DNA from 2 places in the Streptomyces sp. NPDC049687 genome. Region 1 is predicted to be linked to the other one. Evidence: riboswitches for the same ligand, from Rfam matches in the RefSeq annotation. Region 1 holds a riboswitch; the other holds the start of a gene.
What was found. Region 1 has a riboswitch for S-adenosylmethionine ahead of thrC (threonine synthase). Riboswitches for the same ligand answer to the same signal wherever they lie in the genome.
Positions count from the first base shown of each region.

Region 2: linked by a shared signal. The riboswitch ahead of ACIBVL_RS02090 (aminotransferase class V-fold PLP-dependent enzyme) and the one ahead of thrC (threonine synthase) in region 1 are both predicted to bind S-adenosylmethionine.

Region 1 covers NZ_JBITLN010000019.1:9,135-23,567, reverse strand. Annotated here, with positions in the region: gene ACIBVL_RS38255 (carbohydrate-binding protein) at 1-713, shown strand, start outside; gene ACIBVL_RS38250 (1-phosphofructokinase family hexose kinase) at 698-1,636, opposite strand; gene nagA (N-acetylglucosamine-6-phosphate deacetylase) at 1,760-2,863, opposite strand; gene ACIBVL_RS38240 (ROK family protein) at 2,968-3,912, opposite strand; gene ACIBVL_RS38235 (ABC transporter substrate-binding protein) at 4,127-5,392, shown strand; gene ACIBVL_RS38230 (DUF3263 domain-containing protein) at 5,427-5,657, shown strand; gene otsB (trehalose-phosphatase) at 5,675-6,529, shown strand; gene ACIBVL_RS38220 (trehalose-6-phosphate synthase) at 6,517-7,998, opposite strand; gene ACIBVL_RS38215 (glucosyl-3-phosphoglycerate synthase) at 8,092-9,036, opposite strand; SAM riboswitch class I at 9,215-9,361, shown strand; gene thrC (threonine synthase) at 9,380-10,669, shown strand; gene ACIBVL_RS38205 (ubiquitin-like small modifier protein 1) at 10,713-10,988, shown strand; gene ACIBVL_RS38200 (cold-shock protein) at 11,451-11,657, shown strand; gene groL (chaperonin GroEL) at 11,993-13,615, shown strand; gene ccrA (crotonyl-CoA carboxylase/reductase) at 13,832-14,433, opposite strand, start outside.
Region 2 covers NZ_JBITLN010000001.1:447,333-461,765, reverse strand. Annotated here, with positions in the region: gene ctaD (cytochrome c oxidase subunit I) at 1-666, shown strand, start outside; gene ACIBVL_RS02130 (cytochrome c oxidase subunit 4) at 663-1,061, shown strand; gene ACIBVL_RS02125 (Ig-like domain-containing protein) at 1,192-2,454, shown strand; gene ACIBVL_RS02120 (hypothetical protein) at 2,470-2,871, opposite strand; gene ACIBVL_RS02115 (heme-copper oxidase subunit III) at 3,018-3,638, shown strand; gene ACIBVL_RS02110 (c-type cytochrome) at 3,716-4,528, shown strand; gene ACIBVL_RS02105 (Rieske 2Fe-2S domain-containing protein) at 4,525-5,586, shown strand; gene ACIBVL_RS02100 (cytochrome bc complex cytochrome b subunit) at 5,583-7,220, shown strand; gene trpD (anthranilate phosphoribosyltransferase) at 7,362-8,426, shown strand; SAM riboswitch class IV at 8,501-8,617, shown strand; gene ACIBVL_RS02090 (aminotransferase class V-fold PLP-dependent enzyme) at 8,782-10,143, shown strand; gene ACIBVL_RS02085 (Lrp/AsnC family transcriptional regulator) at 10,178-10,459, opposite strand; gene ACIBVL_RS02080 (rhomboid family intramembrane serine protease) at 10,456-11,190, opposite strand; gene ACIBVL_RS02075 (hypothetical protein) at 11,360-11,599, shown strand; gene ACIBVL_RS02070 (NYN domain-containing protein) at 11,672-13,015, shown strand; gene ACIBVL_RS02065 (NlpC/P60 family protein) at 13,230-14,270, shown strand.

The sequences.
Region 1 (14,433 bases):
ACGCGCACTACACGGCGCCCGAGACCCTCCCCGGCGGGGCACCCACCGGGCGGCAGCCGGCCCAGGGCGGTGGCGGCCGTGGCCGCGGCCCCAACACCAAGGGGCTGCTGATCGGCGCGGTCGCGGTGGTCGCCGCGGTCGTGATCGGCATCGCGGTGGCCATGGCCAACGGCGACTCCGGCACCGACGACGACAAGGCCGGCGCCGAGGTCTCGCCCTCGTCCTCCGCCTCCGCGAGCCCCTCGCCCAGCGAGTCGTCCACGAGCGAGGCGAACGAGGCGGAACTGCCGACGATCGACGCCAAGGCCCTGAAACTCGGCGGCACCGCCGCCCTGGCCTCCGACGTCGAGGGCGCAGAGGCGGACGGCGGCGTCTACGTCGGCAACCTCAACCAGGTGGGCAACTCGGTGACCTGGACGGTCAACGGCATTCCCAAGGACGGCACGTACACCCTCTTCGCGCACTACAGCGCGGCCGGTGACGACCAGTCCATGACGCTCACCGTCAACGGCAAGGTCTTCGGCAGCAAGCTGAACCTGGGCAACTTCGCGCAAGCCGACGACGGCGACTTCGCCAAGGGCTGGACCAAGACCTACTCCTGGCCCACGCTCACCAAGGGCACCAACACGATCTCCGTCTCCTGTGAGAACGGCGACAAGTGCGACGTGCTGCTCGACCAGCTGTACCTGAAGGAGGGTCAGGTCAAGGACTGACCCTCAGGCGCGGTGGCCTCCCCGGTCACCGTGACCCGGCCCAGCAGGTCCTCGTACGCCGCGCGGTCGAACTCGCCGGCCACCGGGGCGAGGACGGTCGCCGCGGACAGCGCGACGGCACGGGCCAGCCGGTCGGGCCAGGTGAGGCCCTCGACCAGGGCCGAGAGCAGACCGGCCGACACCGAGTCGCCGGCGCCCGTGGGATTGCCGTGCATCCGGGCGGGCGGGGTGGCCCGCCAGCGGCCCTCCGGTGTCGCCGCGATCACGCCCTCCGCTCCCAGCGAGGCCACCACGGACTGCGCCCCCCGCCGCCGGGCGCCCTGAGTCGCCCTCAGCGGCTCGTGCGAACCGGTGAGTTCGGCCAGCTCGGCGGCGTTCGGCTTGATGATGTCCGGGCGGGCGGCGACCCCCCGGCGCAGCGGCTCACCGCTCGTGTCCAGCAGGACGGGTATGCCCACGGCCCGCGCCGTACGGACCAGGCCCGCGTACGCCCCCACCGGCACCCCCGGCGGCAGACTTCCGCACAGGGCCACCGCGTCGGCGTCGGCGACCAACTCCGAGTACGCCCGCTGGAAGGCGGACCACTCGGTGGGCGTGATGACGGGGCCGGGCTCGTTGAGCTGGGTCGTGTCACCGGTGCCGGCGTCCACGACGGCGACCGTACGGCGGGTGGTCCCGCGGACCGGTACGAGCGCGTCGGCCACCTGGGTGAGCCGCTCCCGTACGACACGTCCCGTCGCCCCGCCCACGAAACCGGTGACCGTCACCTCGTGGCCGAGGGCGGCCAGCACGCGGGCGACGTTCAGCCCCTTGCCGCCGGGGCGTTCCGTCACGTCGGTCACCCGGTGCGAGGCGTGCGGCCGCAGCGCCGGGACCCGGTAGGTGATGTCGAGAGCGGTGTTCAGCGTGACCGTGAGGATCACCTGTGCCGACCTCCCCCGAGTGGTGCAAGCGTGTGCGACTGATTCCGGAGGCCTGATCATGCCAAAAGGACGGCGACCGGCCCAGCCCTCGGGTCGGCCACCGTTCCTGTGCCGGGGGATGATTCAGGCCAGTGGGGGACCGACCACCCAATCGCCCTTGCGCATCACGCCCTTGAGGTCGAAGTCCGCGTCCAGCAGGACCAGGTCGGCGTCCTTGCCGGGCTCCAGGGAGCCCACCCTGTCGTGCAGGCCCAGGAGGCGGGCCGGGTTGGCGGACAGGGCGGCGACGACGTCCTCGACGGGGAGGCGGTCGATCGTCACCGCCCGCTTGAAGGCGCGGTCCTGGGTCAGGGTCGAGCCCGCGATCGTACCGCCCTCCACCAGGCGCGCCACGCCCTCGCTGACCTCGACCTCCAGCGGGCCGAGCATGTAGCGGCCGTCGCCGATGCCGGCGGCGTCCATCGCGTCCGTGATGAACGCCACCCGACCCGCGCCCGCGTGACGGAACGCCAGCTCAAGGGCGGCGGGGTGGAGATGGGTGCCGTCGTTGATGAGCTCCACCGTGACCCGCTCGTCCTCCAGGAGGGCGGCGATCGGGCCGGGGGAGCGGTGGCCGAGGACGGGCATCGCGTTGAAGAGGTGGGTGGCGACAGTCGCTCCCGCCTCGATGGCCTGAACCGTCTGTTCGTAGGTCGCGTCCGTGTGTCCCACGGCGGCGATCACACCGTGTGCGGCCAGCAGGCGTACGGAGTCCAGACCGCCGGGGAGTTCCGTGGCCAGGGTGACCATCCGCGCCTGGCCGCGTGCCGCGTCGATCAGCTTGCGCACCTCGGCCGGGTCCGGGTGGCGCAGCAGTTCCTCGGAGTGCGCGCCCTTGCGGCACGGGGAGATGAACGGGCCCTCGAAGTGGATGCCGGCCAGATCGCCCTGCTCGGTGAGCTCGCTCAGCAGGCCGGCCTGACGGACCAGCACGTCCATGTCGTCGGTGACGGTGGAGGCGACGAGGGTGGTGGTGCCGTGGACGCGGTGGGTGTGGATGGCTTTGAACACGTCGTCCAGGGGGCCGGAGAAGGAGGCCCCTCCTCCGCCGTGGTTGTGGATGTCGACGAAGCCGGGGACCAGCCAGTGGCCGGACACGTCGATCACCTGCGCGTGTTCAGGGGCGGCACCGGTGATGCGCCTGCCCTCGAGGGCGACCCGTCCGCCTTCGACGGTTCCTGTGGGCATGACCACGTTGGCACCGGCGAGCACCAGGGGGCTTCCGGCCGTCGCGGGCTGCGGAAGCGTTGTGGCTGGTCGCGCGGTTTCCCGCGCCCCTGCGGGCGTTGCCGTCACGCGGTTACCTCCGAACGGTCGATGGTGTGGTTGAGGAGATCCCAGGCCAGCAGGCCCGCGCCGAGGCATCCGGCGCTGTCGCCCAGGGCCGCCGGGACGATCGTCGGGATCTTCTGGAAGGTGACCCGCTCCCGGACGGCGTCCCGCAGCGGTGTGAAGAGCGTCTCCCCCGCCTCCGCCAGGCCGCCGCCGATGACGAGCGTGCGAGGGTCAAGGAGGGTGAGGGCGGTGACCAGGCCGTCGGCGAGGGCGTCCACGGCGTGCTGCCAGACCCGGACGGCGTTCGGGTCGCCGGACGTGACGGCCTTGGCGCAGTCCGCCGCGTCCGCCTCCGGATCCCCGCAGGCCGCCGCCCATGCCTCGCTGACCGCCGACGCCGATGCGAACCGCTCCAGACAGCCGCGCTGCCCGCACGGGCACGGGGTCCCGCCGGGACGTACGACCACATGGCCGATCTCGCCGGCGAAGCCGTGCGCGCCCGCCTCCACCCGGCCGTCGACGCCGATCGCGCCCGCGATGCCGGTGCCCAGGGCCACGAACAGGAAGCGGTCCGCGCCCCGGCCGGCGCCGATCCGGCCCTCGGCGAGCCCGCCCGTGCGGACGTCGTGGCCGAGGGCGACGGGGAGGCCGAGCCGCTCGGTGAGCAGCTCGCGCAGGGGTACGTCCCGCCAGCCCAGGTTGGCCGCGTAGGCGGCGATGCCGTGCGCCTCGTCGACGATGCCGGGTACGGCGACACCGGCGGCGGCCGCGGGCTCGCCCAGGTGCTGGACGCCGTGGGCGCGCAGGTCTGCGGCGAAGTCGAGGATGGCGGCGACCACCGCGTCGGGGCCGCGCTCGCGGCCGGTGGCCCGGCGGTCCTGGTGCAGCAGAGTGCCGTCCGCCCCGACCAGGGCAGCCTTCATCCCGGTGCCGCCCACGTCGAGGGCGATGACATGTCTCACGGGAACAGTGTGGCCCGTGGACCCACAAGAGGTCTAGTCCACTGCCCTGTCTTGGGGGTAGCGTGCGCCCCCAAGAGGGCCGAAAGAGGTCTAGTCCACACATGTGGTGTAGACCTTCATGCGGATAACGATCCATTGGTAGGCACAATCAGTTGTCCAGTAATCGGACACTCGCGAGGGAAGTGACGCTGTGCAGCGGCGGGCAGACAAGTCGATGACGATCGCCGGGAGGATCGCTGGGGTGTCCGTCCTGGGCATGACCGCGGCCCTCTCCGGATGCGGACTCACCGGAGGCTCCGACCACGTCACCCTGAGACTGGTCGCCGCCGACTACGGCGACAGCAGCGCCAACAGCTCCGAGAAGTACTGGGCCGAGCTCGTCGACGCGTACGAGAAGAAGCACCCGGACGTCACCGTCGACGTGACCGTCTACTCCTGGAACGACGTCGACGCCAAGGTCAAGGACATGGTCGACGCGGGCAAGGCGCCCGACCTGGCGCAGATCGGCGCCTACGCCGACTACGCGGCCGCCGACCAGCTCTACAAGGCGGACGACGTGCTCTCCATCACCACCCAGGCCGACTTCGTCCCCCAGCTCGCGCAGGCCGGCAAGGTGCGGGGCTCGCAGTACGGGATGCCGTTCGCCTCCTCCACGCGCCTGCTCTTCTACAACAAGACCCTCTTCGCCCAGGCCGGGATCACCCCGCCGACCACCTGGGCCGAGCTCGCCGAGGACGCCGAGGCGCTCAAGGCCAAGGGCGTGAAGTACCCGTACGCGCTGCCCCTCGGGCCCGAGGAGGCGCAGGGCGAGACCCTGCAGTGGCTGCTCAGCGGCGGGGGTGGCTACACCCAGACCGTCAGCAGCTACAGCCTCGACTCCACCGAGAACATCGAGACCTTCAACTGGCTGAAGAACGAGCTGGTCGGCAAGGGCCTCACCGGGCCGGTCGCGCCCGGCAAGCTGAATCGCGCGGACGCCTTCGCGGCCTTCGCCGCCGGTGACGTAGGCATGCTGAACGGGCACCCCTCCCTGATGAAGGCCGCCGAGGCGAAGGGCGTGAAGGTCGGCATGGTGCCGATGCCGGGCCTCGACGGCCCCAGCAAGGTCGCCATGGGTGTCGCCGACTGGATGATGGCCTTCCGGCAGAACGGGCACGCCGACCAGATCGGCGAGTTCCTCGACTACGTCTACAGCGAGAAGAACGTCCTCGACTTCTCCCGCGAGTACGACCTGCTGCCCGCCACCAACTCCGCCTCCCAGGTCATGAGCACGGCCAAGCAGGACGCCGATCTCCGGCCCTTCCTGGACGAACTCCCGCTCTCCCAGCTCTACCCCGTGGGACGGACCTCCTGGGCCCGGGTCAGCGCGTCCATCAAGAAGAGGATCGGCGCCGCCGTCAGCCCCTCCGGCAGCGCGGCCGCGGTCCTCGGCCACCTCCAGGCCACCGCCACGAGCGCGGAGAGCGCCACCGGCGAGTGAGCCGCTGTCGGCGGGCGGGGGTAGCGTGCGGGGCATGCAGGAAGAGCTGGAGCCGCGGGAGCGGGACATACTCGCCCTGGAGCGCCGCACCTTCCCCGGCCCCGGCGCGAAGGAACGGGCGATCCGCGAGGAACTGGACCTGTCCCCGGTCCACTACTACCAACTCCTGAACGCCCTCCTGGACGACCCGCGGGCCCTGGCCCACGACCCGGTGACGGTGAACAGACTGAGGAGAGTGAGGGAGGCGCGGCGGTCCGACCGCTAGAAAGTTAGGGTCGTCGCATGGGCAGCCAAGAGACGCACTCCACGGACCCCGCACCCACGACCCCGGCAGGCCGGGCCGCTCTGGCCGCGATCACCACCCGCCCCTCCGGAACCCTCGTCGCCCTCGACTTCGACGGCACCCTCGCCCCCATCGTCGAGAACCCCGAGGACGCCCGCGCCCACCCCGACGCCCTTACGGCCCTCCAGGCCCTCGCCCCTAAGGTCGCCGCCGTCGCGGTGATCACGGGCCGCCCCGCCGAGGTGGCCGTACGCAACGCGGGCTTCGCGGGAGCCGAGGGGCTGGACCGTCTGGCCGTCCTCGGCCACTACGGCGCCGAACGCTGGGACGCGGCCACCGGCGAGGTCACCGCCCCCGCCCCGCACCCCGGAGTCGCCGCCGCCCGCGCCGAACTCCCCGCCGTCCTCGAAGCCGCCGGGGACTGGCCCGGCGTCTGGGTGGAGGAGAAGGGCGGCCGGGCCGTCGCCGTCCACACCCGCCGCGCCACCGACCCCCAGGCCGCCTTCGACGCCCTGCGTGAACCCCTCACCGGCCTCGCCACCGGCCACGGCCTGATCGTCGAGCCCGGCCGGATGGTCCTGGAGCTTCGCCCGCCCGGCATGGACAAGGGCGTCGCCCTCCTCGAGCACATCCGTGAGACCGGCGCCGAGTCCGTGCTCTACGCCGGCGACGACCTCGGCGACCTCCCCGCCTTCGCCGCCGTGGAGAAACTCCGCTCCGACGGCGTCCCCGGCCTCCTGGTGTGCAGCGGCAGTGCCGAGGTCACCGAACTGGCGGCCCGCGCCGACCTCGTCGTCGACGGCCCCTCCGGCGTCGTACGACTCCTGCGGAACCTGGCCGGTCAGCTCGGCTGAAGCTCCCGCAGGGCGGTCAGCTGTTCCAGGAACCACTGGGCCGGAGGGAGCGCGGTCGCGGCGGCAGCCAGCCGTTTGGTGCGCTCGGCGCGCTCCTCCGGCTTCATCGACAGGCCCTCGTGCAGGGCACGGGCGGTCTCCAGGATGTCGTACGGGTTGACGACGATCGCGTCCTCGCGCAGCTCCCAGTACGCTCCCGCCTCCCGCGACAGCACCAGCGCGCAGCCCTCGTCGGAGACGACCGGGACCTCCTTGGCGACCAGGTTCATGCCGTCCCTGATGGGGTTCACGAGGGCCACGTCCGCGAGGCGGTAGGCGGCGAGGGAGCGGGCGAAGTCGTCCTTGAGGTTGAGGAGCACGGGGGTCCAGCCCGGGGTGCCGTAGCGCTCGTTGATCTCGTCCGACACCCGCCGCACCTCCGCCATGTAGTCCCGGTAGACCGCGAGGTCCTGACGGGACGGGTAGGCGAAGGCCACGTGCACGACCCGCTCGTGCCACTCGGGGTGGTCCTCGAGCAGCTGCCGGTAGGCCAGCAGTCCGCGCACGATGTTCTTCGACAGCTCGGTACGGTCCACCCGGACGATCGTCTTGCGCCCCGTCCCGCCGATCTCCGCGCGCAGCTCCGCCATGCGTTCCTCGACGTCTGCCGCGTGCGAACGGGCGCGCAGGAACTCCGCGTCGGCGCCGAGACTGTGCACGCCGATGTACGTACGGCGGCTGATCCGCTCGTCGCTCAGGTGCCCGATCGACCTGGGCCCGCCCGACTGCCACGCCGGAACCCAGCGATACGGGTCGAGCCCCTCGACGCAGTTCTGGAAAGCCGTCGCCCACGGCCAGGTCAGGAACGCCACCCGGTCCGCCCCGAGCATCCCCTCCATCAGCCGCTCCTGGATGTCGTCGGGCAGCATCCGGAAGAACGCCGGCGGCGCCCACGGAGTGTGCGAGAAGTGGCCGATGAGCAGGTCGGGGCGGAGTTCCCGGAGCATCCCGGGGACCAGACACAGGTGGTAGTCCTGCACCAGGACCGCCGCGCCGTCGGCCGCCTCCTCCGCCAGCGCCTCCGCGAAGGCGCGGTTGTAGGTCTCGTACGACGCCCACTGCCGCCGGAACTCCGTGTCGAAGACCGGCTCCAGCGGGGTCTGGTAGAGCAGATGGTGGACGAACCACAGGACCGAGTTCGCGATGCCGTTGTACGCGTCCTCGTGCACGTCGGCCGGGACGGGCAGCATCCGCACGCCCTCCTCGCCGATCCCGCGCCGGACCGCCTCCCGGTCGCCCTCGGACAGCGCCGAGCACACCCAGAGCGCGCCCGCGTCCGGGCCGATCGCCGACAGACCGGAGACCAGGCCGCCGCCCCCGCGTTTCGCGTGCAGCGAGCCGTCCTCGCCGACCGTGTAGGAGACGGGGCCGCGGTTGGACGCGACCAGCACCTCAGCACCCCGAGCAACAGCACCGTGCATGGAAGCCATACGCCACAACCTAGCCCGGTCGGTAAACGCTCAAACGTACGGTCGCCCCCTGTGGACGGGCCGTATCCAGCCGTATACGGCCCGCCCGTGCCGTTACGCGACCTTGCGCGCCGCGTACTCCGCGATCTCCGCCATCGGCGGCCGTTCCTCCATGTCCACCGAGTAGGTGCGCGGCTCGAAACCGTCGGCGCCGCGCTCGAACTGGGTGAGGGAGGGACGGATGAGATGGCCGCGCGCCAGGCGGAGCTGGGCGGTGCGGTAGATCGCCGCGGCCATCCGGCCGAGCGCCTGCCCGTCCTGGTGGCGGTGCTTGCGCACCCCCACGTCCACCTGGGCCAGCGCGTCCAGCCCCACCAGGTGCAGCGCGTCGACCAGCATCCCCAGCTCCACCCCGTACCCGACGGGGAACGGCAGCTGCTCCAGCAGGCCGCGGCGGGCCGCGTACTCACCGCCGAGCGGCTGCACGAAACCGGCCAGCTGCGGCCAGTGCATGTTGAGCAGGGGCCGGGCCATCAGCTCGGTGACCCTCCCGCCCTGGCCGGCCGCGCCGCCCAGGGGACGGTCGTACATGCCCTTCACCAGGTCCACGCCCGGGTCGGTGAGCAGCGGGCCGACGATGCCCGAGACGAAGTCCGAGGAGAACTCCCTCAGGTCGGCGTCGATGAAACAGACGATGTCCCCGCTCGTGACGAGCAGGGAGCGCCACAGGACCTCGCCCTTGCCGGGCACGGCCGGGATGCGGGGCAGGATCGCGTCGCGGTGCACGACCCGCGCGCCGGCCGCGGCGGCGACCTCGGACGTGCGGTCGGTCGATCCCGAGTCGACGACGACGATCTCGTCGACGAGCGGAACCTGCTGCATGAGGTCGTGACGGATGATGGCGACGATGTCGCCGACCGTCTCCTCCTCGTTCAGCGCGGGCAGGACGACGGACACCGACTGACCCGTGGCGCGTTTCGCGGACAGGACGCGGTGCAGCGGACGATCTGTCACGGACCAGGAGCGGGTGGCCAGCCAGCGCTCGACTTCTTCCAGCACAGTCAGCGGCTCCTCACTGTCGTGATCACACCGGGTGCACGGCAGGTGACCGTGTGATCCATCTCGCGGTTCGGACGACTCTCTCAACTGTCCTGGCCTTCGGTTACAGTCTTGAACAACGCGGATGACCATCGCATGTCCGGGGTCATCAGGCGTTCGACGTTCAACAACCGCATACCGCTCATCCAGAGGGGCAGAGGGATACGGCCCGATGAAGCCCCGGCAACCCTCCAGCCGGTCTGACCACGTCGTCGTGGTGAGGCTCCCGGCTAGGGAAGGTGCCAAATCCGTCTCACGGCGAGATGCGTCGTGAGGAAGATGAGGAGAAAGGGCCTCGCCTCACATGGCTGCGCAGACTGTTGCAAGCACCACCGACTCCACCACCGTCGACCTCGGCCCCGCCGCGGCCCTGAGCTGCCGCGAATGCGGCCACCGCGTCCCCCTCGGCCCGGTCTTCGCCTGCGAGGAGTGTTTCGGCCCGCTCGAGATCGCGTACGACTTCTCCTCCTACGAAACCGAGGAGCTCCGCAAGCGCATCGAGGCGGGACCCGCGAACATCTGGCGTTACGCGCCGCTGCTGCCCGTCCCGGCCGACGTGGCGGACAAGCCCAACATCAACCCCGGTTGGACCCAGCTCGTCCAGGCCGACAACCTCGCCCGTGAACTCGGCGTCGACCCCGGCAAGCTCTTCGTCAAGGACGACTCCGGCAACCCGACGCACTCCTTCAAGGACCGGGTGGTGGCGCAGGCCATCGAGGCCGCCCGCGCGTTCGGCTTCACCACCCTCTCCTGCTCCTCCACCGGCAACCTCGCCGGCGCCGTCGGCGCCGCCGCCGCCCGCGCCGGCTTCCGCTCCTGCGTGTTCATCCCGCACGACCTGGAGCAGGGCAAGGTCGTCATGGCCGCCGTCTACGGCGGCGAGCTCGTCGGTATCGAGGGCAACTACGACGACGTCAACCGCTTCTGCTCCGAGCTCATCGGCGACCCGGCGGGCGAGGGCTGGGGCTTCGTCAACGTCAATCTGCGGCCGTACTACGCCGAGGGCTCCAAGACCCTCGCGTACGAGATCGCCGAGCAGCTCGGCTGGCGGCTCCCGGACCAGCTCGTGGTCCCGATCGCCTCGGGCTCGCAGCTCACGAAGATCGACAAGGGTCTGCAGGAGCTGATCAAGCTGGGTCTCGTCGAGGACAAGCCGTACAAGATCTTCGGCGCGCAGGCGGAGGGCTGCTCCCCGGTGTCCGTGGCCTTCAAGGCGGGCCACGACGTGGTCCGTCCCCAGAAGCCGAACACCATCGCCAAGTCGCTGGCGATCGGCAACCCGGCGGACGGTCCTTACGTCCTCGACATCGCGCGGCGTACGGGCGGGGCCGTGGAGGACGTGACGGACGAGCAGGTCGTGGACGCGATCAAGCTGCTGGCGCGGACCGAGGGGATCTTCGCGGAGACCGCCGGTGGGGTGACCGTGGGTGTGACGCGCAAGCTGATCGAGAACGGCCTGCTGGACCCGACGCTGACGACCGTCGTGCTCAACACCGGTGACGGTCTGAAGACGTTGGACGCGGTGGCCGGGACGGGGCTCACGGCGACGATCCGCCCCAACCTGGAGTCGTTCCGCGAGGCTGGTCTCGCGTAAGAGCGGCCCGTCCCCAGACAGACACCCGACCGGAGGTCACATCGTGAGCGTCAACGTCCGCATCCCCACCATCCTGCGTACCTACACCGGCGGGCAGGCCGAGGTCTCCGCCGAGGGGGCGACCCTCGGCGAGGTCATCGCCGATCTGGAGAAGAACCACACCGGCATCGCCGCCCGTGTCCTGGACGACCAGGGCAAGCTGCGGCGGTTCGTCAACGTGTACGTGAACGACGACGACGTGCGCTTCGAGCAGGGGCTGGAGACGGCCACTCCGGACGGTGCGGGCGTGTCGATCATTCCCGCCGTCGCCGGCGGCTGAGTCGTGATTGACCTTTGGTCAGTACCGGCCGGTAGTAACCGTCGGTAACAGTGATTACCGAGAGTTCATCGAATTGCCCCCTCCGTGAGAGAAGCGGAGGGGGCAATTCAGTGTGGTTGAGCGCGGTACAGTTGGGGAACCGGGTCGCGAAACCCTGATCCGGAGCCTTTGATTTCTGCCCTGGCCCGACAAGAAGCAGCCAAAGTGTGTGTCTCTTGTGTGGCATTTGTGGCTTTTGCGGGGCCCGACTTGCCCTGAATTCTGGCGAATTCTCGCCACATTCCGGATCGCGTGCGTCCAGAATTCTCGTCCGACTGACCTGTTGCAGACGGCAGTTGGACAGATACATTCAGCCGCGGTCGACGCGTTCCGGCGCACGCCCCCAACCAACTGGGGGGTGAGGTCTGACCCGGATCCGCGAAGTGTGGATCTGTGCAAGGGCCAGTAATAGGGGAGTTAGGCATGGCTCAGGGCACCGTCAAGTGGTTCAACGCGGAGAAGGGGTACGGCTTCATCGCGGTCGACGGTGGTGCGGATGTTTTCGTCCACTACAGCGCGATCCAGATGGACGGGTACCGCACCCTGGAAGAGGGCCAGCGGGTCGATTTCGAGATCTCGCAGGGTCAGAAGGGGCCGCAGGCGGACATGGTCCGGCTGGCGACCGGCTGAAGCACGCGCCGACTGAGAGCGCACTTTCTTTGTACGGACTCTGTACGCGGTCCGTACATGATCGAGGGGCTCGTACCTCCCGGGTACGAGCCCTTCGGCGTGCCCGGCGTCAGGGGTGGCAAGTGGTCCGCATCCGGGAGAGGCGCTTGCACTCGACCATGCCGAGTGCTAATCATTGCGTTAGCACTCTGAAGGTGAGAGTGACAAAGAAGGACCGGGTCGGTGAGGCCCGCAGGCCAGGTGGGGCAAGGAACCACGCGGCATTGCGAGCCGTCCGTCGCGGGCGCGGGCGCGGTCCGAAGGAATCACCCCCAGTCCTGGAGGGACCACTTCACATGGCCAAGATCATCGCGTTCGACGAGGAGGCGCGGCGCGGCCTCGAGCGCGGCATGAACCAGCTCGCGGACGCCGTCAAGGTGACGCTCGGCCCCAAGGGCCGCAACGTCGTCCTCGAGAAGAAGTGGGGCGCCCCCACGATCACCAACGATGGTGTGTCCATCGCCAAGGAGATCGAGCTCGAGGACCCGTACGAGAAGATCGGCGCCGAGCTGGTCAAGGAAGTCGCGAAGAAGACGGACGACGTAGCCGGTGACGGCACGACGACCGCGACCGTCCTGGCCCAGGCCCTGGTCAAGGAAGGCCTTCGCAACGTCGCCGCCGGCGCCAACCCGATGGCCCTCAAGCGCGGCATCGAGAAGGCCGTCGAGGCCGTCTCCGGCGCCCTGCTGGAGCAGGCGAAGGATGTCGAGACCAAGGAGCAGATCGCTTCCACGGCCTCCATCTCCGCCGCCGACACCCAGATCGGCGAGCTCATCGCCGAGGCCATGGACAAGGTCGGCAAGGAAGGCGTCATCACCGTCGAGGAGTCCCAGACCTTCGGTCTGGAGCTGGAGCTCACCGAGGGTATGCGCTTCGACAAGGGCTACATCTCGGCGTACTTCGCCACCGACATGGAGCGTATGGAGGCCGTCCTCGACGACCCGTACATCCTGATCGCGAACTCCAAGATCTCGAACGTCAAGGACCTGCTCCCGCTCCTGGAGAAGGTCATGCAGTCGGGCAAGCCGCTGCTGATCATCGCCGAGGACGTCGAGGGCGAGGCCCTGTCGACCCTGGTCGTCAACAAGATCCGCGGCACCTTCAAGTCCGTCGCGGTCAAGGCCCCGGGCTTCGGCGACCGCCGCAAGGCGATGCTGAACGACATCGCCATCCTCACCGGCGGCGAGGTCATCTCCGAGGAGGTCGGTCTCAAGCTCGAGAACACGACCCTCGACCTGCTGGGCAAGGCCCGCAAGGTCGTCATCACCAAGGACGAGACCACCATCGTCGACGGTGCCGGTTCCTCGGACCAGGTCGCGGGCCGTGTGAACCAGATCCGCGCCGAGATCGAGAACAGCGACTCGGACTACGACCGCGAGAAGCTGCAGGAGCGCCTGGCGAAGCTCGCGGGCGGCGTGGCCGTGATCAAGGCCGGTGCCGCCACCGAGGTGGAGCTCAAGGAGCGCAAGCACCGCATCGAGGACGCCGTCCGCAACGCGAAGGCCGCCGTCGAGGAGGGCATCGTCGCCGGTGGTGGCGTGGCGCTCATCCAGGCGTCCTCCGTCTTCGAGAAGCTGGACCTCGAGGGTGACGAGGCGACCGGCGCCAACGCCGTGCGCATCGCGCTCGAGGCCCCGCTGAAGCAGATCGCCGTCAACGCCGGCCTCGAGGGCGGCGTGGTCGTGGAGAAGGTGCGCAACCTGACCCCGGGGCACGGCCTGAACGCCGCGACCGGCGAGTACGTCGACCTGGTCAAGGAAGGCATCATCGACCCGGCGAAGGTGACCCGCTCTGCCCTGCAGAACGCCGCCTCCATCGCCGCGCTCTTCCTCACCACCGAGGCCGTCATCGCCGACAAGCCGGAGAAGGCCGCGGCCCCGGCCGGCGGCGGCATGCCGGGCGGTGACATGGACTTCTGATCGACCTGACGGTTGATCGCCTGTCCTTCGGACCGAGGGCGGTATCCCCTGGCTACGGCTGGGGGTGCCGCCCTCGGGCGTTTCAGCTGCCGCTGCCGACTGTTGAGGGCCAGACCGGTCCACCGACCAGGGACGGGTGCCGGAGGCACACCGCTGGTCATCGCCGATCCGCCGGCGGACGCGACGGCCCGCACAGGGAGCCGAACTCCGGCTGGGTCACTCCTTCAGTCCGGGAGCCGCGGCGCCGATCAGGATGGACATGTTGCCCCCCGGGTGGCGGTTCTCGTACATCAACTGGTGCACACCGGGGGTGTCTTCGAACGGGACGACCATGGACAGGCAGGGGTCGAGCTGCCCTTGCGCGACCAGTTCCGTGACCGCCCGGAACTGTGAGGTGTTCGCCCCGTGCGAACCCTGCAGCCGCTTCTGCCGCATCCACAGGAACCGCAGGTCGACATCGGCGGCGTAGCCGCTGGTGGCCCCGCACGTGACCACCATGCCCGCGTTGTCGCAGACGTACATCGAGGTCGGAATGGTGTCCTCGCCCGGGTGTTCCAGGACGATCCTGGGTGAGCGGCGCTCGCCCAGGATGTCCCAGATGCGTTTGCCGAACGCCCGGACGCCGGCCAGCCAGGTGGCGAACGCGGCCCCGTCGGAAGCGGACGGGATCCGCCCCCAGTGGTCGAAGTCGTTCCGGTTGATCACCCCCTTCGCGCCCAGGCGGAGACAGTGCTCCTCGTTCGAGGGGTCGGAGATCACCGCGATGGGGATGCCGCCGAACTGCCGGACGATCTGGATCGCCATCGAGCCCAGGCCGC
Region 2 (14,433 bases), on a different contig from region 1:
TCCTTCGAGACACCGATGCTCTGGGCGACGGGCTTCCTCATCACCTTCACCTTCGGCGGCCTGACCGGCGTCATCCTGGCCTCGCCGCCGATGGACTTCCACGTCTCCGACTCCTACTTCGTGGTGGCGCACTTCCACTACGTCGTCTTCGGCACCGTCGTCTTCGCCATGTTCGCCGGCTTCCACTTCTGGTGGCCGAAGTTCACCGGCAAGCTGCTCGACGAGCGCCTCGGCAAGATCACCTTCTGGACGCTGTTCATCGGCTTCCACGGCACCTTCCTGGTGCAGCACTGGCTGGGTGCCGAGGGCATGCCGCGCCGTTACGCCGACTACCTGGCGGCCGACGGCTTCACCGCCCTGAACACGATCTCGACGATCAGCTCGTTCGTCCTCGGTCTGTCGATCCTGCCGTTCCTCTACAACGTGTGGAAGACGGCCAAGTACGGCAAGCCGGTCGGTGTCGACGACCCGTGGGGCTACGGCCGCTCCCTGGAGTGGGCGACCTCCTGCCCGCCGCCGCGCCACAACTTCCTCACCCTGCCGCGGATCCGCAGCGAATCCCCGGCGTTCGACCTGCACCACCCGGAGATCGCCGCGCTCGAGCAGCTGGAGCACAGCGGTCACGGCGCGAGCGCCATCGCGGGCAGCAAGGAGGCCGGCAAGTGAAGATCCAGGGCAAGATGTTCATCTGGCTGAGCGTCTTCCTGCTCGTCATGGCGATCGTCTATGGCGTGTGGTCGAAGGAGCCGGCCGGTACGACGGCCCTCTTCCTGGCCTTCGGTCTGGCCATCATGATCGGCTTCTACCTGGGCTTCACCGCCCGGCGGGTGGACGCGGGTGCCCAGGACAACAAGGAAGCGGACGTCGCGGACGACGCCGGCGAGCTCGGGTTCTTCAGCCCGCACAGCTGGCAGCCGCTGTCGCTCGGCATCGGCGGCGCCCTCGCCTTCCTGGGTGTCGCGGTCGGCTGGTGGCTGCTGTACTTCTCCGTCCCGCTGATCATGATCGGCCTGTGGGGCTGGGTCTTCGAGTACTACCGCGGTGAGAACCGCACCCAGTAACACGCGCTGAGCGCACGGGAGCCCGGACACTCCGCCAGGAGAGTCCGGGCTCCTCCTTATGCCGTAATCACCGTCCTCCATACGTGGCGTCCAGCGCGCCGCGGTTGACGTGGCTCCCTAGCGTGAAGCCATGAGCCACACACCCCGCCCCCGCACAGTCGTCAGCCGCACGGCGCTGGTGATCGCCCTCGGAGCGGGCGTCGTCACCGCCTGCGCCTCGGACGGCGATCCCCTCGCCTCACGCCCCTACGACGCGAGCGACCAGATCTCCTTCAACGGCCCCGACGGCGACGGCAGGAAGAAGGCCGACCCGGACCAGCCCCTGGAGATCGTCGCGGAGGACTCCGACGAGCCCATCACGGACGTCACCGCCGTGGACGCCTCAGGCCGCTATGTGGCGGGCGAACTCTCCGCCGACGGCAGCCGCTGGCACAGCACCGAGCCGCTGGCCGCAGACGCCCACTACACGGTCCGGGTGAGCACCGAGGACGCCGACGGAGCCCCCGGCCGCAAGGTCCTCACCTTCGACACCGGCAAGCCCAACGGCAAGAAGCGCCTGGCGGTCGAGTTCGGCCCGGACTCGGGCACGTACGGCGTCGGCCAGCCCGTCACCGCCAAGCTGAGCGAGCCGGTCAAGGACCCGGTCCAACGGGCGATAGTCGAGCGGGGCCTCAAGGTCGACGCCACGCCCTCCGTGCAGGGCGCCTGGCACTGGGTGGACGACAAGGAACTCCACTACCGCCCCAAGGACTACTGGCCCGCCCACGCCACCGTCCGCGCCCACAGCAACCTGGACGGCATCAGGATCAGCGACCGCCTGTGGGGCTCCGGCTCCAAGGACGTCGAACTCGGCATCGGCGACCGCGTCATCGCGGTCACGGACGCCTCGTCCCACGCCCTGACGTTCTACAAGAACGACGAGGTGATCAAGACCATCCCCGTCACCACCGGCAAGCCCGGCTTCGACACCCGCAACGGGGTCAAGGTCGTCCTGGGCAAGGAGTACTACGTCCGTATGCGGGGCACCACGGTCGGCATCGCCGAGGGCTCCGCGGACTCGTACGACCTCCCGGTCTACTACGCCACCCGGGTCACCTGGAGCGGCGAGTACGTGCACGCCGCCCCCTGGTCGGTGGGTTCCCAGGGCTACGAGAACGTCAGCCACGGCTGCACCGGCATGAGCACATCCAACGCGGCCTGGTTCTTCGACCACGTCCGCGCCGGAGACGTGGTCAAGGTGATCAACAGCCACGGCCACACGATGGAACCGTTCGGCAACGGCTTCGGCGACTGGAACCTGGACTGGCCGAAGTGGAGGGAAGGCAGCGCATTGACCACCGGCAAGCACAAGACCCGGCCGGACACGTCGACCCTCCGGCCGGCGGCGCTGTGACCCGCCTGCGCCCCCTCAGGCGCTCAGCAGCCTCTTCTGCCGCAACAGGGCGGCCAGCGCCGCCGCGAACTCCACCGGCTCCACCGGCAACGTCACCGCCGCGTCGGCCCGGCTCCACGTCGCCAGCCACGCGTCCTGAGGACGAGCGATCAGCAACAGCACCGGCGGCGCCTGGAACACCTCGTCCTTGATCTGCCGGCACATGCCCATACCCCCCATGGGCACGGCCTCGCCGTCGAAGACGCAGACATCGATCCCGCCCTTGTCCAGCTCCCTGACGACCGCGTCGGGAGTCGCACACTCCAGGAACTCGACCACGGGCACATCAGGAGCCGGCCGCCTCCCGGAGGCGAGCCGCACCTGCTCTCGGGTGTTGGAGTCGTCGCTGTAGACCAGCACCGTGGCGGTCGGCTGCATTGTTCCTCCGAAGACGTCAGCGTCGTACGGACAGGCCAGTTGAGCCGGATGTTACTCCGTTCAACACCACGTCAACACCGGTACCGAGGGGAGAGACACTCCGAACGGCACCCCCCGGAGTGAGCGCGAGATAAGCGACCGACATAATGTCGGTCGTGGCGACAGCAACGACAGTAGATACCGGGCACGCGCACCCGTCGGTCAATCGGCCGAACCTCACCAGCGTCGGAACGATCATCTGGCTGAGTTCCGAGCTGATGTTCTTCGCGGCCCTCTTCGCGATGTACTTCACCCTGCGTTCGGTGACGGGTACCGAGCACTGGAAGGAAATGGCCGAGGCCCTGAACTTCCCGTTCTCGGCCACGAACACCACGATCCTGGTGCTCTCCTCCCTCACCTGTCAGCTCGGCGTCTTCGCGGCCGAGCGCGGTGACGTGAAGAAGCTCCGGGGCTGGTTCATCATCACCTTCATCATGGGTGCGATCTTCATCGGCGGTCAGATCTACGAGTACACCGAGCTGGTGAAGAAGGACGGGCTCTCGCTCTCCTCCGACCCGTACGGCTCGGTCTTCTACCTGACCACCGGCTTCCACGGCATGCACGTGACGGGCGGGCTCATCGCCTTCCTGTTCGTCCTCGGACGGACCTACGCGGCCAAGAGGTTCACCCATGAGCAGGCGACCGCCGCGATCGTCGTGTCCTACTACTGGCACTTCGTCGATGTCGTCTGGATCGGCCTCTTCGCCACGATCTACATGATCAAGTAGCCGGGCCCGTTCCGAGCGCCGCAGAAGCGCACCACCCAGAAGCATCGACGCAGAAGATCCTGACACCGGGGTAATCCGTGAAAAAGCTCTCCGTACGACGACGCCATCCGCTGGCGGCGCTCGTCGTCCTACTCCTCGCGCTGGCGTGCACGGGGGGGCTGTACGCCGCGTTCGCGCCCGCGAGCAAGGCGCAGGCAGATGAAACCGCCCAGTCCCTGGCCATCGACGAGGGCAAGAAGCTCTTCGCCGTAGGCTGCGCCAGTTGCCACGGCACCGCAGGTCAGGGCAGCTCCGACGGTCCGAGCCTGGTCGGCGTGGGCGCCGCGTCCGTCGACTTCCAGGTCGGCACCGGGCGCATGCCGGCGGCGACCTCCCAGGGCGCTCAGGTGCCGAAGAAGAAGGTCATCTACACGCAGGCCGAGATCGACCAGCTGGCCGCGTACATCTCCTCCCTGGGCGCCGGGCCCAACATCCCGACCGAGGCCGAGTACGGCCCCGAGGGCGCCGACATCGCCAAGGGCGGTGAGCTGTTCCGCACCAACTGCGCGCAGTGCCACAACTTCACCGGCGAGGGTGGTGCCCTCACCAAGGGCAAGTTCGCTCCTCCGCTCGAGGGCGTGGACCCGAAGCACATCTACGAGGCCATGCAGACCGGCCCGCAGAACATGCCCTCCTTCCCCGACACGACGCTGTCGGAGCAGAACAAGAAGGACATCATCGCGTACCTGCACGCGGTCAACGGTGACGAGACGACCAACCCCGGTGGTCTGAAGCTGGGCGGCCTCGGGCCGGTCAGTGAGGGCCTGTTCGCCTGGATCTTCGGTCTCGGTCTCCTGATCGCTGTCGCCGTCTGGGTCGCCGCTCGGACCGCAAAGGCCAAGAAGTCATGAGTAGCCAAGACATTCCAGAAGAGAACCTGCCCGCTGAGCAGGGCCACGCCCACGGTACGGCGGTAGGCGTCGCGGACGAGAAGAACCCGTTCGCCGACCCCGGGCTGCCGCCCCACGAGCACCGTGTCCAGGACATCGACGAGCGGGCCGCCAAGCGGTCCGAGCGTGCCGTCGCCTTCCTGTTCACGCTCTCGATGCTCGCCACGGTCGGCTTCATCGCCTCCTATGTGGCGATCCCCGCCGACAAGTCGATCTTCGTGTTCCCGATCGGCCACCTCAGCGCGCTGAACTTCGCGCTGGGTCTGACGCTGGGCACGGCGCTGTTCACCATCGGCGCCGGCGCGGTCCACTGGGCCCGCACCCTGATGTCGGACGTCGAGGTCGCCGACGAGCGTCACGCGATCGCGGCCGACCCCGAGGTCCGTGCGAAGGTCCACGCGGACTTCAAGCAGGGCGCCAAGGAGTCGGCGATCGGCCGTCGCAAGCTGATCCGCAACACCATGCTGGGCGCGCTCACCCTGGTGCCGCTCTCCGGTGTCGTGCTGCTGCGCGACCTCGGCCCGCTGCCCGAGGACAAGCTGCGCCACACGCTGTGGGCCAAGGGCAAGCTCCTCGTCAACATGAACACGAACGAGCCGCTGCGTCCCTCGGACGTCGCCGTCGGTTCGCTCACCTTCTGCAAGCCCGAGGGCCTGGAGGAGCACGACGAGGACTTCCAGAACGAGATCGCCAAGTCGGCCCTGATGATCGTCCGGCTGCAGCCGGACAACATCAAGGACAAGCGCGAGCTCGAGTGGTCGCACGAGGGCATCGTGGCGTATTCGAAGATCTGCACCCACGTCGGTTGCCCGATCTCCCTGTACGAGCAGCAGACGCACCACGTGCTGTGCCCCTGCCACCAGTCCACCTTCGACCTCTCCGACGGTGCCCGAGTGATCTTCGGCCCCGCCGGTCACGCCCTGCCGCAGCTGCGCATCGGTGTGAACGACGAGGGCTACCTCGAGGCGCTCGGCGACTTCGAAGAGCCCGTCGGTCCTGCTTTCTGGGAGCGCGGATGAGCACCACAGAGAACAACGAGGCCCGCGAGCGCGGGAAGGCGCCGGCCGGCGAGCGGATCGCCGACTGGGCCGACGGCCGGCTGGGGATCTACTCCCTCGCCAAGGCCAACATGCGCAAGATCTTCCCCGACCACTGGTCGTTCATGTTGGGCGAAGTGTGCCTGTACAGCTTCATCATCATCATCCTGACGGGTGTGTACCTGACGCTGTTCTTCCACCCGTCGATGAACGAGGTGGAGTACCACGGCAGTTACGTCCCGCTCCAGGGACAGCTGATGTCCGAGGCGTTCAGCTCGACCCTGCACATCTCCTTCGACGTGCGCGGCGGTCTGCTCATCCGGCAGATCCACCACTGGGCGGCGCTGATCTTCCTCGCCGGCATGTTCGTGCACATGATGCGCGTGTTCTTCACCGGCGCGTTCCGCAAGCCGCGTGAGATCAACTGGCTGTTCGGCTTCCTGCTGTTCGTCCTGGGCATGTTCACCGGCTTCACCGGTTACTCGCTCCCGGACGACCTGCTCTCCGGCACCGGTGTCCGCTTCACCCAGGGCGCCATCCTGTCGATGCCGATCGTCGGCACGTACATCTCGATGTTCCTGTTCGGCGGGGAGTTCCCGGGCCACGACTTCGTGGCGCGGTTCTACTCGATCCACATCCTGCTGCTGCCGGGCATCATGCTCGGCCTGGTGGTGGGCCACCTGATCCTGGTCTTCTACCACAAGCACACGCAGTTCGCGGGGCCCGGCAAGAGCAACAAGAACGTCGTCGGCATGCCGCTGCTGCCGGTGTACATGGCCAAGGCCGGAGGCTTCTTCTTCCTGGTCTTCGGCGCCATCGCGCTCATCGCGGGCATCGCGCAGATCAACCCGATCTGGGCCATGGGTCCCTACCGTCCGGACCAGGTGTCGACCGGCGCCCAGCCCGACTGGTACATGGGCTTCGCCGAGGGTCTGATCCGCTTCATGCCGGGCTGGGAGATCAACATCTGGGGCCACACCCTGGTCCTGGGCGTGTTCATCCCGCTGGTCCTGTTCGGTGTCGTCCTCGCGGCGCTCGCGCTCTACCCCTTCATCGAGTCGTGGATCACGGGCGACAAGCGCGAGCACCACATCCTGGACCGCCCGCGCAACGCCCCGACGCGCACCGCGCTGGGTTCCGCCTGGGTCACGATGTACATGATCACGCTGGTCGGTGGTGGCAACGACCTGTGGGCCACGCACTTCCACCTGTCGATCAACTCGATCACCTGGTTCGTCCGGATCTTCTTCTTCGTCGGACCGGTCATCGCGTACATCCTCACCAAGCGGATCTGCCTCGGCCTGCAGCGCCGCGACCGGGACAAGGTGCTGCACGGTCGCGAGACCGGCACCATCAAGCGCCTGCCGCACGGTGAGTTCATCGAGGTCCACGAGCCGCTCAGCCAGGAACAGCTCCACACCCTCACGGCGCACGAGCAGTACGAGCCGGCCGCGATCGGCCCGGCCGTCGACGAGAACGGCGTCGAGCGCAAGATCAAGCGGTCCGAGAAGCTGCGCGCCAAGATCAGCGACGCGTACTTCGGCGAGGACCAGCAGATCCCGAAGCCGACCGTCGAGGAGTACAAGGAGATCACGAGCGGCCACGGCCACCACTGATCGTCCGGCGTCGCCACGCCACGCAGAGGGCCCCGTCCGGTGTTCGGACGGGGCCCTTCGCCGTGCCCTGCGGCTGGATAGGGTGGGATCGCACTCTCCGACGAGAGACCTTTCGACCGGTACGACACCCAGGAGCGGCTGATGAGCGCTGTGACCCCCGCTGGAGGCGACACCGCGGCGGGCCGTTCCTGGCCCGAGGTGCTGAACGCCCTGCTGTACGGCCGTGACCAGAGCGCCGACGCCACGGCGTGGGCGATGGACCGCATCATGCAGGGCGAGGCGACGGACGCGCAGATCGCCGGGTTCGTGGTGGCCATGCGGGCCAAGGGCGAGACCGTCGAGGAGATCAACGGGCTCGTCCGGGCCATGTACGAGCACGCCAACGTGATCGAGGTGCCCGGGCGGACCGTGGACATCGTCGGCACCGGCGGCGACGGCGCCAAGACCGTCAACATCTCCACCATGTCGGCGATCGTCGTCGCCGGGGCGGGCGCCACGGTCGTCAAGCACGGCAACCGGGCCGCCTCCTCCGCGTCCGGCGCCTCGGACGTCCTGGAGAAGCTCGGCGTCAATCTGGAGCTGACCCCGCGGCGGGTGGCCGAGGTGGCCCAGGAGGCCGGGATCACCTTCTGCTTCGCGATCAAGTTCCACCCGGCGCTGCGCCACGCGGGCGCCGCACGCGGGCAGTTGGGCATCCGCACGGTGTTCAACATCCTCGGCCCGCTGACCAACCCCGCCCGGGTGCGGGCGCAGGCGGTCGGGGTCGCGGACCCGCGGATGGCGCCGGTCGTCGCGGGCGTCTTCGCCGAGCGCGGGAACTCCTCCCTGGTGTTCCGGGGTGACGACGGCCTCGACGAGCTGACCACCACGGCCACCTCCCGGGTGTGGGTGGTCCGTGACGGCAAGGTCACCGAGGAGGCCTTCGACCCGCGTGACGTCGGCATCGAGCTGGTTCCGGTGGAGGCCCTGCGGGGCGGGGACCCGTCGTACAACGCGGAGGTCGCCCGCCGCCTGCTGGACGGCGAGAAGGGCCCGGTCCGGGACGCCGTCCTGCTGAACTCGGCGGCCGCGCTGGTCGCCCTGGAGCCGGGCACGGGCACGCTCGCCGAGCAGATCCGGTCCGGCATGGACCGGGCGGCCGAGTCCCTCGACTCGGGCGCCGCCAAGCGGACGCTGGACCGCTGGGTGGCCGCCAGCAACGCGTAGCCGTCGGTGGTGCGGTCCCGTCATCCGGACACGAGTTGCGGGACCGCGATCACTTCACGTACGTTCCTGTACCAGGTCATGAGTGACAGTCATGAGGCCCCGGCCGACTGTCCGGCAACCCTCCGTCCGTGGCGGGGTGCCCCGGGTGAAGACCAGGCCGTGGACAGCAAGGTCCACGGCAAGCGCGGACCCCTCGCGAGACCAGGGGTCCTGGGTCGTTCGAGGGAGTCTCTCGTGAGCAAGCGAATGCGATAGGGCGTAGAGCCCCGCCTCCGCATCCCCTTTCCCCTTCCTCCGTGCTGGAGCCACACCCGCTCGCACGGCGGTTCCCCCTGCCTCTCACGGGAGTTCCCCCATGTCCGTCTCCACCGCTGCCGTCGCCCAGACCATTTGCTCCCCGTTGCCCGTTCTGGGCAGGGATGTCACCGTTCCGCTCGTCACGGGCGGCGAGGTCACCTACGCGGCCCTCGACTACGCGGCCAGCGCCCCCGCCCTGCAGCGCGTCTGGGACGACGTCGCGGCCTACGCCCCTTACTACGGCAGCGTCCACCGCGGCGCCGGCTACCTCTCCCAGCTGTCGACGGACCTGTTCGAGAACGCCCGCGCCACGGTCGCCGAGTTCCTCGACTGCCGCCCCGACGACCAGCTGGTCTTCACCCGCTCGACGACGGACTCCCTCAACCTCCTCGCCAGGGCCCTCCCCGCCGGCTGCCAGGTCTTCGTCTTCGAGACCGAGCACCACGCCTCGCTGCTGCCCTGGACGGACGCCCGCGTCACCTACCTCGACGCCCCGCGCACCCCGGGGCAGGCGGTGGCCACCCTGGAGCGCGCGCTCGCCGGCCGGGACCCGCACGGCCCGGCCCTGGTCTGCGTGACCGGCGCCTCGAACGTCACCGGCGAGCTGTGGCCCGTACGCGAGCTCGCGGCCGCCGCGCACGCCCACGGCGCCCGGATCGTCCTGGACGCGGCCCAGCTGGCCCCCCACCACCCCGTGTCCGTCCGTGACCTGGACGTCGACTGGGTCGCCTTCTCCGGCCACAAGCTCTACGCCCCCTTCGGCTCCGGCGTCCTGGCCGGCCGGGCCGACTGGCTGCGCGCGGCCGATCCGTATCTCGCGGGCGGCGGTGCCAGCCGCAAGGTCACCCGGCGCGAGGACGGGGGAGTGGACGTCGAGTGGCACGAGAACGCGGCCCGCCACGAGGCCGGCTCCCCGAACGTCATCGGCGCGTACTCCATCGCCTCGGCCTGCAAGGCCCTCACCGAGGCCGGCTTCGACACCCTGGTCGCCCGCGAGCGGTACCTGATCGAGAAGGTGCGGTCGGGCCTGGCCGAGGTCCCGCAGGTCAAGGTGCTGTCCTTGTTCGGCGACGACGCCCCGCGGGTCGGAGTGATCTCCTTCGTCGTCGAGGGCTGGAACAGCTCCCACTTCGCGGCGGCCCTCTCCGCCGAGTACGGCATCGGCGTCCGCGACGGCCTCTTCTGCGCCCACCCCCTGGTCCGCGCGCTGCTGGGGGGCGACCCGCAGACCCAGGGCGAGTGCGGCGCCCCCGAGGCGGCCCCGGGCGAGAAGTCCCTCAACGCCATCCGTGTCAGCTTCGGCGCCGGAACCCCCGACGAACACGTGGACCGCTTCGTCGAGGCCGTGCGGGAGCTGGTGACGGACGGCGCGCGGTGGACGTACAGGACGCAGGACGGCCGCTGCGTCCCCGCGGTCTAGTCGGGCTTGTCCGCCGGAGGCGGGGTTCGGACGGTCAGGAGTCGAGACCGATCGCGAACGCCGCCTCCAGGTCGTGCTGGGAGTACGTGCGGAACGCCACGTGCGTGTCCGTCGCCTCCACCCCGGGGATCTTGCTGATGCTCCCCGGAATGACCTCCGCGAGGTCCTCGTGCTGCTTCACCCGGACCATGGCGATCAGGTCGTACGTGCCGGTCACGGAAAACACCTCGCTCACCGAATCCAGCGCGGCGATCCGCTCAGCGATCTCGGGGATCCGGTCCACGCTGGTCTTGATGAGGACGATCGCGGTGATCACGGCTGGTTCTCTCCCTCGGGAGCCGGAGCTGGGGCGGCCCTCACTCTAGTCGCAGGACGAAAACGGGCCCACGCGCACGCGAAGCCCAGCCCGAAGCCCACCACGTGCGCCAGATAGGCCACCCCGGGCCCCTGGGTGGCCTGCCCCACCGCCACCCACTGCAGCGCCGCCCAGAACGGCAGCACGACCCACGCCGGGAACCGCAGCGGCAGGAAGAACAGGAACGGCAGGAGACTGGTGACGCGGGCCCGGGGGAACAGGTACAGGAAGGCGCCGAGGACCGCGGAGATCGCCCCGGAGGCGCCCACCAGCGACTGCGATGACGCGGCGTGCGCGGCCGCGTACCCCAGCAGGGCCAGGTAGCCGCAGCCGGAGTAGAAGAGGATGAACCGGACGCGGCCCATCCGGTCCTCCGTCATCGCCCCGAACACGTAGAGGAAGAGCATGTTGCCCAGGAGGTGCACCCAGCTGCCGTGGACGAAGAGAGCCGTGGCGGGCGTCAGGGTGGCTCGCGCGGAGCCGGCGAAGAGTTCCGCCGGGACCACGCCCCAGCGGCGGAAGTAGGCCCGCCGTGCGGCGAACAGCTCGTCGCCGGAGCCGTACGCCGGATTGAGTCCCGAGGCCGGGCCGATCACGAAGACCAGACAGCACAGGGCGATCAGTCCGTACGTCACCGGCGCCGAGGGGCTGCGGAGTGCTCTGCGGACGGTCCCGCTCCAGTTGCCGATCATGGACACAGAGCATGGCGTAAGGGGACGCACCAGCCCATATCGCCTCGCCGCCGTGGACGGATGGGCGGCGAGGACGTGGCAGGCCGTAGGGTTACGAGCCATGCACAGCGGGGAGCCTCCGGCGCGACCCGCATGGAAGACCGACACTAGAAGGAAGCGGACAGTCACGATGACGGTTCCCCTGCCGACCGCCACCACGCGGTGGCGCTGCACCCTCTGCGGCAACCTCACCCGGTTCGACGTGACGCGTTCGTCGAAGGTCGTCGAGTACGTCCACCTCGATCTCGCCGGTGAGCCGAAGGTGGAGGAGCGCGAGGTGGTCAGTGAGACCATCGAGTCGGTGCGGTGCCGCTGGTGCAACGCCGTGGACCAGGTGGAACTCGTGGATCGGCCGGGCGCCGGTTCCTGACGGTGGGGGTCCCCCCGCTCGAGCGAAGTCGAGAGTGGGCGAGGGGCCCGCACAGTATTGGGGTGGAGACGGATGGTGGAGAGCGCAGGCGGGGGGCCGGGCGACGGCGCCGCTGAGGTGCTCGACCGTCCGCTGCCCGACGGAGTGCGCCGCCGGGTCGTGCAGATCGTCTCCGACGGCTTCGGTGGTCTGACCGTCGGCGAACTTCCCGCTCAATTGAGGCAGTACGCCCGGTTCGCCCCCAATCGGCGGGCGAAGTTCGCGGGCAACGCGATGGCGGCCGCCCTGGAGACCGATCCGCTGTTCCGGCAGCGCATCGCCGAGAAGTACAGAGAAGCCCAGCCGGAGCTCTCCGGCGCTCTCGACTCCGGCTCGCCGACCCCGGCCGCGGACCCGCTCGACGTGGCGGCCGCGGCCTATGTGCTGCGGCCCGTCGGCTGGGTGAAGCTGGTGACCGCGGCCGGCGAGGAGGCGCAGCGGGCGGACGCCGAGCGCGCCGACGAGGAGAGCCGGGCCGAACTGGAGCGGCTGCGCGAGGAGCTCGCGCAGGCCCGCGAGCAGACCCGGCTGGACACCGAGCGGCTGCGGACCGAGCTGGACGCGGCGAAGAAGGAAGCGGAATCACTTCACCGCAAGCTGCGTTCGGCCCTCAGTGACGTCAAGCGCGGCGAGGCCGCGCTGCGCAAGGTGCAGGGCGAGATCGAGGCCGTACGCGCCGAGGGGCAGGCACAGGTGTCCGCCGCCGAGAGCGAGTCCCGGCGGCTGAAGGCGCGCCTGGGGGAGGCGGAGGCCGCCCTGGAGGCCACCCGGCGGGCGGCCCGTGAGGGGCGCAGCGTCGAGGACATGCGGCTGCGGCTGCTGCTGGACACCGTACTCGACGCGGCCCAGGGGCTGCGCCGCGAACTGGCCCTGCCGCCGGTGTCGGTGCGGCCGGCGGAGACCGTCGACGCGGTCGAACCGGGGCGCATGACCCCGAAGGACATCGCCGCGCGCGCCCTTTCGGAGAACGATCCGGCCATTCTCGACCAGTTGCTCGCACTGCCCCAGGCGCATCTGGTCGTCGACGGCTACAACGTCACCAAGACCGGCTATCCGCAGATGCCGTTGGAGAAGCAGCGGCTGCGGCTGCTGGGGCAGCTCTCGGCGCTCGCCGCGCAGACCGGAGCCGAGGTCACCTGTGTCTTCGACGGGGCCGAACTGGCCGCTCCGGTGCTGCTCGCGCCGCCGCGCGGGGTGCGGGTGCTGTTCTCCAAGGCGGGCGTGACCGCCGACGAGCTGATCCGCCAGCTGGTGCGCGCCGAGCCGCCGGGCCGGCCCGTCATCGTCGCCTCGACCGACCGCGAGGTCGCCGACGGGATCGCGAAGGCGGGGGCCCGGCCGGTGGCTTCCGCGGTACTTCTGAAGAGACTGTCCTGAAAGGGAGAAGTTGCAGGTTTAATGCCTGAATTGAGCGGGATCGTCACGCAACGTAGCGTCAATCACGTATCACCGCACGTGAGTTCCCGGGAAAAACTGCGTTGCGTAACGTGATTTTTGCGCCGGGGGATTTGATCTGATCACGGCGAGGTCACTAAGGTCTGGTGCTCGAACCTCCACACGGGTGATCACTCAAAAGAAGGAGCCCGTCTCCGTGGCGTCCCACCGTCGACCCAAGCAGCCGAGTCGCGCACGCGTGACCGTGCTGACCACCGCAGCCGCCGCTGCCGTCGCTCTGAGCTCCCAGGCCGCCAACGCGGCGCCGAGCGAGAAGCTCAGCAAGGACGAGGTAAAGGCCAAGGTCGACAAGCTCTACGAGGAGCAGGAGCAGGCCACCGAGAAGCTCAACGGGGCCGAGGAGAAGCAGGAGAAGCTCCAGAAGGAGATCTCCACCATCCAGGACAACGTCGCCCGCGGCCAGGAGGAGCTCAACGAGCTGCGTGACTCCATCGGCCTGGCGGCCGCCGCCCAGTACCGCACCGGCAGCATCGACTCCTCCCTCCAGCTCTTCCTGTCGTCGAACCCCGACGACTACCTGGACAAGGCGTCCGCCGCCGACCAGCTCAGCGCCCAGCAGGTCGAGGCGCTGAAGAAGATCCAGGAGAAGCAGCGAGAGCTCGCGCAGGAGCGCTCCGAGGCCTCCGAGAAGCTCAAGGACCTCGCCTCCACCCGGACCGAGCTGGCCAAGCAGAAGAAGATCGCGCAGGGCAAGCTCGCCGAGGCGCAGAAGCTCCTCAACTCGCTGACCGCCAAGGAGAAGGCCGCGCTGGCCGCCGAGCAGGACCGCGCCAGCCGCTCCTCCGCCGAGCGTGTCGACCTCGGCGACACGGGTTCCGCCTCCAGCCGCGCCGCAGCCGCGTTCGCCGCCGCCCAGTCCAAGCTCGGCTCGCCGTACGTCTACAGCGCGTCCGGCCCGAACTCCTTCGACTGCTCGGGTCTCACCTCCTGGGCCTACGCCCAGGCCGGCGTCTCCATACCCCGGACCTCGCAGGCGCAGGCCAACTTCGGCACGCGCATCTACTCCGTCAGCGACCTCAAGGTCGGCGACCTGGTGTTCTTCTTCAACGACCTGCACCACGTCGGCCTCTACGCGGGCAACGGCCAGATCCTGCACGCCCCGCGCACCGGCACCGTCGTCCGGTACGAGTCGATGAGCACGATCGGCGGCCCGTTCATGTTCGGCGTCCGCGTCTGACGCTCGAGCCCCGGGGGTTCGTCACTCCCACGGCTCCGTTCCAAGATCAGGACACGACACCGCCCGAACGGGCGAATTGCGACAACACGATGTGACCCCACGCCCCGCCGGTGACCTGCGTCAGCGGCGGGGCGTCACTGTGTGTGCCCGCCGAGGTCTTTGG